2 regions of the Pseudogracilibacillus sp. ICA-222130 genome follow, and region 1 is predicted to be linked to the other one. Evidence: predicted binding sites of a transcription regulator. Region 1 holds the regulator's gene; the other holds the start of a gene.
The links. Region 1 encodes NrdR, which represses ribonucleotide reductase genes. Its sites were predicted from a motif close to AACACNATATATNGTGTT; they were not measured.
Positions count from the first base shown of each region.

Region 1 (4,450 bases):
ATCGATGAAATATTAAATTGTTTCAATCGATTTGCGATGACACCGAGTAAATACGTCTTTCCAACACCGAACGGACCTGAGAAGTAAATCCCACGTTCCGGCAGTTTTTCTTCTGCCGCATTTAAAAACTGTGTCATACTTTTAATGGCATTCGTACGTTCTTGGTCAACATGCACCTTATCAATACGTGCTTCCAAAATCTCTTTCGGTATATGAACACTTTTTATTAAATCACTCTGTTCTGTTTGTGCTTCTTCCGCTAATCGATTCCGGCATTTTTCATACGAAATATGAATTTCCTCATTTTTATATTCCAAAATAGGCGAATATCCTTGCAACATATTTTTACACGTTTCAACACTCGTACAACGATCACATTGATGCGATTGTGTAATATATTCATACAATTTATTTAAATTACGATCTATTTGTTCATCGGTTATCTCTTCATGTGCTTGTAAAAATGAACGGACAAGCGGATGGGATGTAATTTCACGCTTCATCGCATTGTGGCGTTCTTGAAATGATTCATTATTTTGAATCCATTTTTGCAGTGAATGTTGAATTGGTTTCATCTTCATCAGTCCTTTACAACCTTAGTTGTTCTCAGAAGCATGTCTACGTAAGGCTTCAAGCAATGCTTCTTGCTCTTTTAAATCTGCTTCTGATATTGCTGGCTTTTCTTTCTCTTCCTTTTTATTCCGTTCATTAAACCACTCTGGAATAACTTCTTCTTTTCCAGCAGTTCGTCGTTGGTAATTTTTTTGTACGGATCGTTTTTTCGGTTGGTTCATCTGCTCTCTGGCAAACTCCACTGCTTCTCTAGCCGTTTTCAATTTTTTTCGTGACCAATGGGCAGCAATCGATTCGATATAATTTCGTGTAAGTTTATCATCCGACTGCAAGAGCACATAATGAATCAGTACATTCATCACTGGAATAGGTAGTGCTTGTTGAAGCATGATATCACTTACTAATTTTAAATCTTGACTTGTCGCATTATGCCCCATAGATTGATCTTCTAAAATATCTTTCGGGGAAGCTGTTTCAAACCATTCGATCAGTCGATCTAATTTAGTGGAAGAACGCTTTTTATTACTATCAACCTTTACTTGTGAGGGACTTTTTTCCACCAGTTGGACCTGAACGACATTATGTTTTGCTCGGAACAAATCATGACATGCTTGTTTCAATTGAGCAATGTCGATTTTATTGTCATCTGTCAATGCCCAATTGACAGCTTGTTCCATTTCATACATTTCCAAATCATATAAATGCAACAACTGTGTCATGATTTGACGATGTTCGTCTGTCATCACTTCTTTTACAGGAATATTTTTTCGCTGTAACATAAAATAAATCGAATCAAAAGAAACTTCTGCCAATGGGACCTTTGGTGTTTCGTCTTGTTTCTCCTCTACAGAAACGGGCGGTGTTTTCGGTGTAAATGTTTGAAAAACATCGTTAAATGATGCCGTCACTTCTTCGCCACGCTCGATTTGGTTGGATGTTGTATAAAACTTGCGGAGTGTCTCGAATTTTATTTTTCCAATATGTCGATACAGTAATTCAGATAGCATCATATCTTGAAAAAAATACGCCGGACGAAAAGGAGCTTGAAGTACATAGGTGAAAACAGTTTTGTTTTCCTGCACGGTTTCAAATGTTTTTAATAAACCGATTCCTTCTAGTTTTCGTCTAGCGACATAAATTTTATCTAATGGCATCGATAAATAATTCATTAAAGTGTGATGTGTTTGAATTTGTTCGTCGGTTTGCAATGGTTCTTCTTTCAACAATAATGTATATAAACTAATCGGTTCTATCCCAATTAATGGTTGATACAAATGGATGAGTGACGCGTCATAATCAACAGGAAGACTGTCGATCAATTGTACGCGATATCCGTCTACTGGCAAAATCTTCCCTATATGTTGCATCTTCTTCACCCTTTACTTCTCCTCGTTTACGTTCGATTGTAAAATATCTTTTAACTCATCTAAAAATAAAGTAATATTATCAAATTGACGATATACAGAAGCGAAGCGAACGTATGCTACACCGTCCACCTTTGCTAATCTTGACAGCACCATTTCACCAATTTGTTCACTACTAATTTCCGCTTCATCCCATTGACGAATTTCTTGTTCGACATTTAATGCGATTTCTTCTATTTCCTCAATTGTTACAGGACGCTTTTCACATGCCCGCATTAATCCACGTATTAATTTTTCGCGTTCAAATTCTTGACGAGTCCCATCTTTTTTCACGATAATAATCGCCGTTTCTTCTTTACGTTCATATGTACGAAAACGATAGCCACAACTTTCACATTGCCGGCGACGACGAATTGCGTCCCCATCTTCAAATGGTCTTGAATCTAAGACTCGTGAGTGTTTATGGTAACATTTTGGACACTTCATCCTTTTCAACCCCATTCAATTTCCTTCATCTATTACTATACATTTTAACATGTTTCGATCAATTTACATAACATAAAAGAGATTAGCGGATAAGGTCCCTTATCCACTAATCTCTTCGTTCATTATGCATTTACTTTTTCATCGATTTTTTTACCAATAAAGTTCGCTAAGTCAACAACTCGTGCAGAGTAACCCCATTCGTTGTCATACCAAGCTAACACTTTTACTTTTTTATCTCCCATTACGATCGTAGATAATCCGTCGATTGTTGCAGAACTTTCAGTTGTTGCATAATCAATGGATACTAATGGTAATTCGTTATAATCTAAAATACCGTTTAATTTTCCTTCTGCTGCTTTTTGGAATGCTTCATTCACCTGTTCTGCTGTAACATCTTTTTCAACGTCTACCACTAAGTCAACTAAGGAAACATTAGGAGTAGGGACACGTAATGCCGTTCCATGTAATTTACCATTTAAATGTGGTAATACTTCTCCTAAAGCTTTTGCAGCTCCTGTTGATGTCGGAACAATAGATTGGCCGCAAGCACGTGCACGGCGTAAATCTTTATGTGGGTTATCTAAACTAACTTGGTCACTCGTATATGCGTGAACAGTTGTCATTAATCCATTTACAATTCCAAACTCTTCGTCTAACACTTTCGCAACTGGTGCTAAACAGTTTGTCGTACAAGATGCGTTTGAAACGATATGTTCTGTTTCTGGATTGTACGTTTCTTCATTTACACCTAAAACAATTGTGTTATCCACATTTTTTCCAGGTGCAGTAATAATTACTTTTTTCGCTCCGGCTTGTAAATGACGACTCGCGCCTTCTTTTGAGTTGAACTTACCTGTCGCTTCAATAACAATATCAATATCTAAATCTTTCCAAGGTAATTTTTCTGGTTCACGAGAGTTTGTATGAATAATCTTCTCACCATTAATTTCAAATCCGTCTTCAAAAATATTAATGTCACACTCAAAGATTCCATGTACACTATCATATTTGATTAAGTGTGCTAAAGTTTCTTCTGGATAGCTTGCATTTATAGCAACAACATCAATATCCTTGTTTAAAATCGCTTGACGGAAAACCATACGTCCAATTCTTCCAAATCCATTAATGGCAATTCTTGTTCTTCTCATTTAGAGTCCTCCCAATATATGTGCTACACTGTTTCTTTTTTCTCACAAATTAGTATAACACATTGGTCCTTAAATGTGCTACTAAATATGTTATGTTTTACGTAAAATTATTTAATTGGGATATTCCAAGCAGTTAAAATATCTTCTAATTGCTTATAAGACGCTTCTTTCGTACCATTATTATCAATGACAGCATCTGCCATTTTCTCCTTTTCTTTGACAGGAATTTGCGATTGAATTCGTTGTAAAGCGGCTTCCTTTGTGCTACCATCACGCTCCATGACTCTTTTCATTTGTGTTTGTTCGGAAACAGATACAACAATTACTTTGTCCACATAATCAATTAGGTTACTTTCATATAGTAATGGAATATCTAATACGACACAAGGAACTTCTTGAGCGACATATGCTTCCCGTTGACGGATGATTTCTTTTCGAATTTCTGGATGTGTTATGGCATTTAATGCTTTCCGCTTTGCTTCATCTGAGAAGACTATTTTCCCTAATGCAGGACGATTTATTGTGCCATCCTCATATAACACTTCCTTGCCAAATGTTTCTACAATATCATTGTATGCTTTCTTACCTGGCTCGACAATTTCTCTGGCAACAACATCTGCATCCACAATGGGAATATGTAAGGATTTCATATGATTAGCAATCGTACTTTTTCCTGTTCCAATACTCCCAGTTAATCCGATAATTAATGTCACCTTTTTCCTCTCCCTTCCTTTTTATTTATTTTCGTCGGCTTTTTGACATGTCGGGCAATAATGCGTGCCACGTCCAGCGACTTTTATTTTTACCATGACATCATTGCAATGTTTACACGGTTTATCTTCTTGCCCATAGGCAAATAATTGTTGTTGAAACATCCCC
Region 1 is NZ_JBBKBG010000011.1:17,464-21,913, forward strand. Features, by position in the region: gene dnaI (primosomal protein DnaI) at 1-575, opposite strand, end outside; gene WKT09_RS06575 (replication initiation and membrane attachment family protein) at 597-1,940, opposite strand; gene nrdR (transcriptional regulator NrdR) at 1,953-2,423, opposite strand; gene WKT09_RS06585 (glyceraldehyde-3-phosphate dehydrogenase) at 2,546-3,571, opposite strand; gene coaE (dephospho-CoA kinase) at 3,679-4,284, opposite strand; gene mutM (DNA-formamidopyrimidine glycosylase) at 4,306-4,450, opposite strand, start outside.

Region 2 (4,450 bases), on a different contig from region 1:
ACATCAAATGCTTCATTAGTTTCTTCCACTTCATTAAATGTAGACTCTTCTGCTTTTAACGTTAGTACTTGTGAATCACGACTCCCATCCACATATACTGTTCCACCTTTTGCGCCACCTTTGTATAAGCGTTGATAAACTTGTTCAACTTGTGACACAGAATATCCTTTTGGTGCGTTAACTGTTTTTGAAATAGAGCTATCAATCCATTTTTGGATAACACATTGTGTATCTGCATGCTCCTCTGGACTTAATTCCATTGCGGATACAAACCAATCTGGTAAGTTATTTTCATCTGCATTAGGATGACGATCTAAATACTCTTGTAAAATATCAGCTTTTACTTCAATGAATTTCCCTAAACGACCGCTTCGGTAATATGAAAAGGAGAAATATGGTTCTAAACCTGTACTTACACCGACCATCGTTCCCGTTGACCCTGTCGGAGCGACCGTTAATAAATGAGAGTTACGAATTCCATACGTTACAATATCCTGACGAATATCTTCAGGCATTTGCTTCATGAATCCTGTTTGGATAAATGCTTCCCGAAGTTTTTTTGTTTCATCTTCTGTTTTTCCAATTAAAAATGGGAAGCTTCCCTTTTCTTTTGCAAGTTCTACAGATTCACGATAAGCCGTGACAGCAATCGTTTTAAATATTTCATCTACTAATTGGTTACCTTCTTTCGATCCATAGCGTGTTTCACAATAAATTAATAAGTCATGTAATCCCATTACACCTAATCCGATACGTCGCTCACCAAGTGCTTGTCTTTTATTTTCCTCTAAAAAATATGGAGTTGCATCGATCACATTATCTTGCATGCGCACACCAACACGGACGGTTTCTTTTAGCTTTTCTACATCAAGTTGTTTCGTTGTTTTATTCGCCATTTCAGCTAAGTTGATTGCAGCTAAATTACATACAGAGTAAGGTGCAAGTGGTTGTTCCCCACATGGATTCGTAGCAACAACTTGTTGACCATAACTTTTCGCATTTGTCATATCGTTTGCATTATCGATAAAGAAAATGCCTGGCTCAGCTGAGTATGTCGCACAAATATTAATTAAATCCCATAATTCTTTTGCTCTTACTTTACGATATGTCCGAATACGAAAACCTTTTTCTTCCCATTTACGTACATCCCCGATTTTATGCCATTCTTCATTATACTGTTTCATTTCTTCTTGCGTGTAGTTCTCAACATCTGGAAAACGTAAAGCATATTCCCCATCTGTTTCAACAGCTTCCATGAATTCTTTCGTTAAACAAACAGAAATATTCGCTCCCGTTAAAAATTCTGATTGATGTACGTCGTATGTTCCGCCAGTTTTTAATTTTTCATCTGCTTCTTTTACTGCTTCTTTTGTAAATCCACCTAAACCAGGCATGTTTTTATAGTTCACAATCCCTTGATATAAGTCTTTTTCTGTTTCGGTTAAAGGTGTAAATTTTAATTTTTCATTTGCTAATTGTTTAATTTGCTCATCTGTCGTATTTTCAATTAAATAGCGCAAAATACGTGGATTTTGCATTTTTGAAATAATAAATTCGATAATATCAGGGTGCCAGTCTGCGAGCATAATCATTTGGGCTCCGCGACGTGAACCACCTTGTTCAACTAAATGTGTTAATTTAGCAATATCATCTAACCAAGAAACAGATCCTGAAGATTTACCATTTACACCACGTGCTAACGTATTACGTGGACGTAATGTGGAACCATTCGTTCCAACTCCACCACCGCGTGACATAATTTCCATTACTTGCTTACGATGATCTGAAATCCCTTCTCTTGAATCTTGAATATAAGGCATTACATAACAATTAAAATAAGTTACATCCGTTTCTGATCCTGCCCCATATAACACTCTTCCCGCAGGAACAAAACGTAAAGTTTCTAATTGTTCTTTAAACATCTCATAAGATGCTTGTCTTTTTTCTTCAGTCGTTTCAACTAATGATAGACCTTTCGCATTTCGTGCTGCAATTTGTTCATAAAAAATTTCTAAAGGTTTATCAATCGTATCTAGGTCACGTTTAATGATACCTGTTTTAACTTCTTGTTCATCATCTAGTACGGCAATAAATTCTTCCGCTATCTTAATTTCAGCCTTATTTTCTTCCCAATCAATCGATTCTACTAATCCATAACCACGTGCTGGGAATTTAGGATCTGGTTTTACGGTTAAAACGACAAAATCCCCTTTTTTTAATGTTTTCTTCTCTGTATCTTTAAATGCATAGCGGTCTAACATTACTAGTCTTGAAACGCCTTCATGCATAATTTTCATATCATCTGTAATGGGTTCAACTTGCTTAAATTGTTTTATATCCTCGTTTAAAGACGCAATGTTAATGTTTTCTTTTACTGATAAATTTGTTGCCACTATTGATCGCTCCCTACGTACGTATTTCTCGTTGCTTTTGTAAATTATTCTATTTCTAATGTACACAAAAAATGACAATAAATCAATATGTTGTGTTTAAAAAGGTTATAAAGTGCTATATATTGAAAAAATGATCATTCTATGTTTGAAATAAATTTTTTACATAAAAGCCGACAATACAGTATTCTACCTGTTTCAAAGAAAAAAATCTACTGATTATTTGTAAAAAGATGTATCAATTCATATAATATATATAGTATATGTGGCAACCTTATTTACTATATTTTATATTGGAGGATTATTACATGCTTTGGGGTTTACTAATTGTTTTACTTTTAATCATTCTTTATGCCTTGTTTAATTATTTTCGTCAAAGAAAATATTTAACCGTTTTAACGCAAGAACAATTTATAGAAGGATATCGTAAGGCTCAACTTGTCGATGTTCGAGAACAGAAAGAATTTGATAACGGGCATATTCGTGGTGCTAGAAATATTCCTTTAACAACGTTTAAACAGAGTATTAATGCATTACGCCCTGACAAGCCTGTTTATTTATATTGTCAAAACACAACTCGTTCAACGAGAGCCGCAGCTATTTTAAAAAAGCATCACTTTACAGACATCTATATGTTGCAAGGTGGCTTTAAAAAATGGACTGGAAAAATTGACCAAAAAAAATAAACGAAAAACATATATAGGATGACAAAAATCCTATATATGTTTTTTTGTATATTTTATACATTCCGAACCATCCTAACCATAATGGAGGTTATATTTTATATGGAAATAAAAGTACATAAAGATCATAACTGGATACAATGGTATAAAGAAAATGAGCTTCAATCAACAAATAGTAATTGGGGGTTATTCTCCCTCTATTATAATATGTTACAAAAACGTGCACATAAAACGATGAATCAATTAGAAAGTACACATTATATTAAAAATACTACGATGTTACCTCATCAAAAGGAAGTATGTGAAAAGGTACTCTTTTCAATGAACGGAAGAGCTATTTTAGCTGACGAAGTAGGTTTAGGTAAAACAATTGAAGCTTGCTTTATTATGAAAGAATTGCTAGTTCGTAAAATGGCGAAAAAAATATTAATTATTGTTCCAGCCTCTCTTATTTATCAATGGGAAAAAGAATTACGGTTAAAGTTTTTTATTTTTCCAACCGTTTATAAAAAAATTAATGCTTCCCATTTAGACGACATCGTTCTTTGTTCATATGAACAAGTAAAACGGAATCGAAAAATATTTGAGCAACATTGTTTTGATTTGCTCATCATTGATGAAGCGCATAAAGTTGTAAATCCAAAAACGATCAATTATCAAATGGTCCAACAAATAAACAAGAAATATTGTCTACTATTAACTGCTACCCCAATGAAAAATACACTCGATGATATTTATTATTTAATTCAAATCGTACAACCGACATTATTTGCAGACATCGATTCATTTCGACAATTATATACATCCAATCAGTCCATATTCAGAGAAAGGTTAAGTCGTGTACTCGTTCGCAATCAACGACAGGACCATATAAATTTTATCCCTGAAAGAAATATAGAAACTAAATTTATCTACTTTACAGAGGAAGAACAAGCGGTATACGATCAACTAAAAAAACAAATGATCCAATCTAAAACACCTCATTGGGTTTATCTAAAGCAATTCTGTTCTTCTAGAGAAGCATGTTATCTATCACTACAAAAAAACGAACCATCTGAAAAACAATTATTATCTGAAATTGCAAGTCTCCCCCATCATATAAAAGCAAAAGTGTTGATAGATCTGTTTCAAACGATACAAAATGAAAAAGTCGTTATTTTTACCCAATATAAACCGAGCCAATATTATATTCAGTGGTATTTACAGCAACACGGGATACAGAGTGTTGCCTTTTCAGGAGATTTATCACAATCAAATAAACAGTGGATGGTGGAACAGTTTAAAAATGATAAACAAGTACTAGTAGCAACAGACGCATGTAGTGAAGGAATCAATTTACATTTCGCCCATATTTTAATTAACTATGATTTACCTTGG
Region 2 is NZ_JBBKBG010000001.1:216,664-221,113, forward strand. Features, by position in the region: gene WKT09_RS01070 (vitamin B12-dependent ribonucleotide reductase) at 1-2,393, opposite strand, end outside; gene WKT09_RS01075 (rhodanese-like domain-containing protein) at 2,699-3,076, shown strand; gene WKT09_RS01080 (DEAD/DEAH box helicase) at 3,176-4,450, shown strand, end outside.
Region 2: the regulator NrdR is predicted to act here: its motif matches at 2,473-2,490, upstream of WKT09_RS01070 (vitamin B12-dependent ribonucleotide reductase).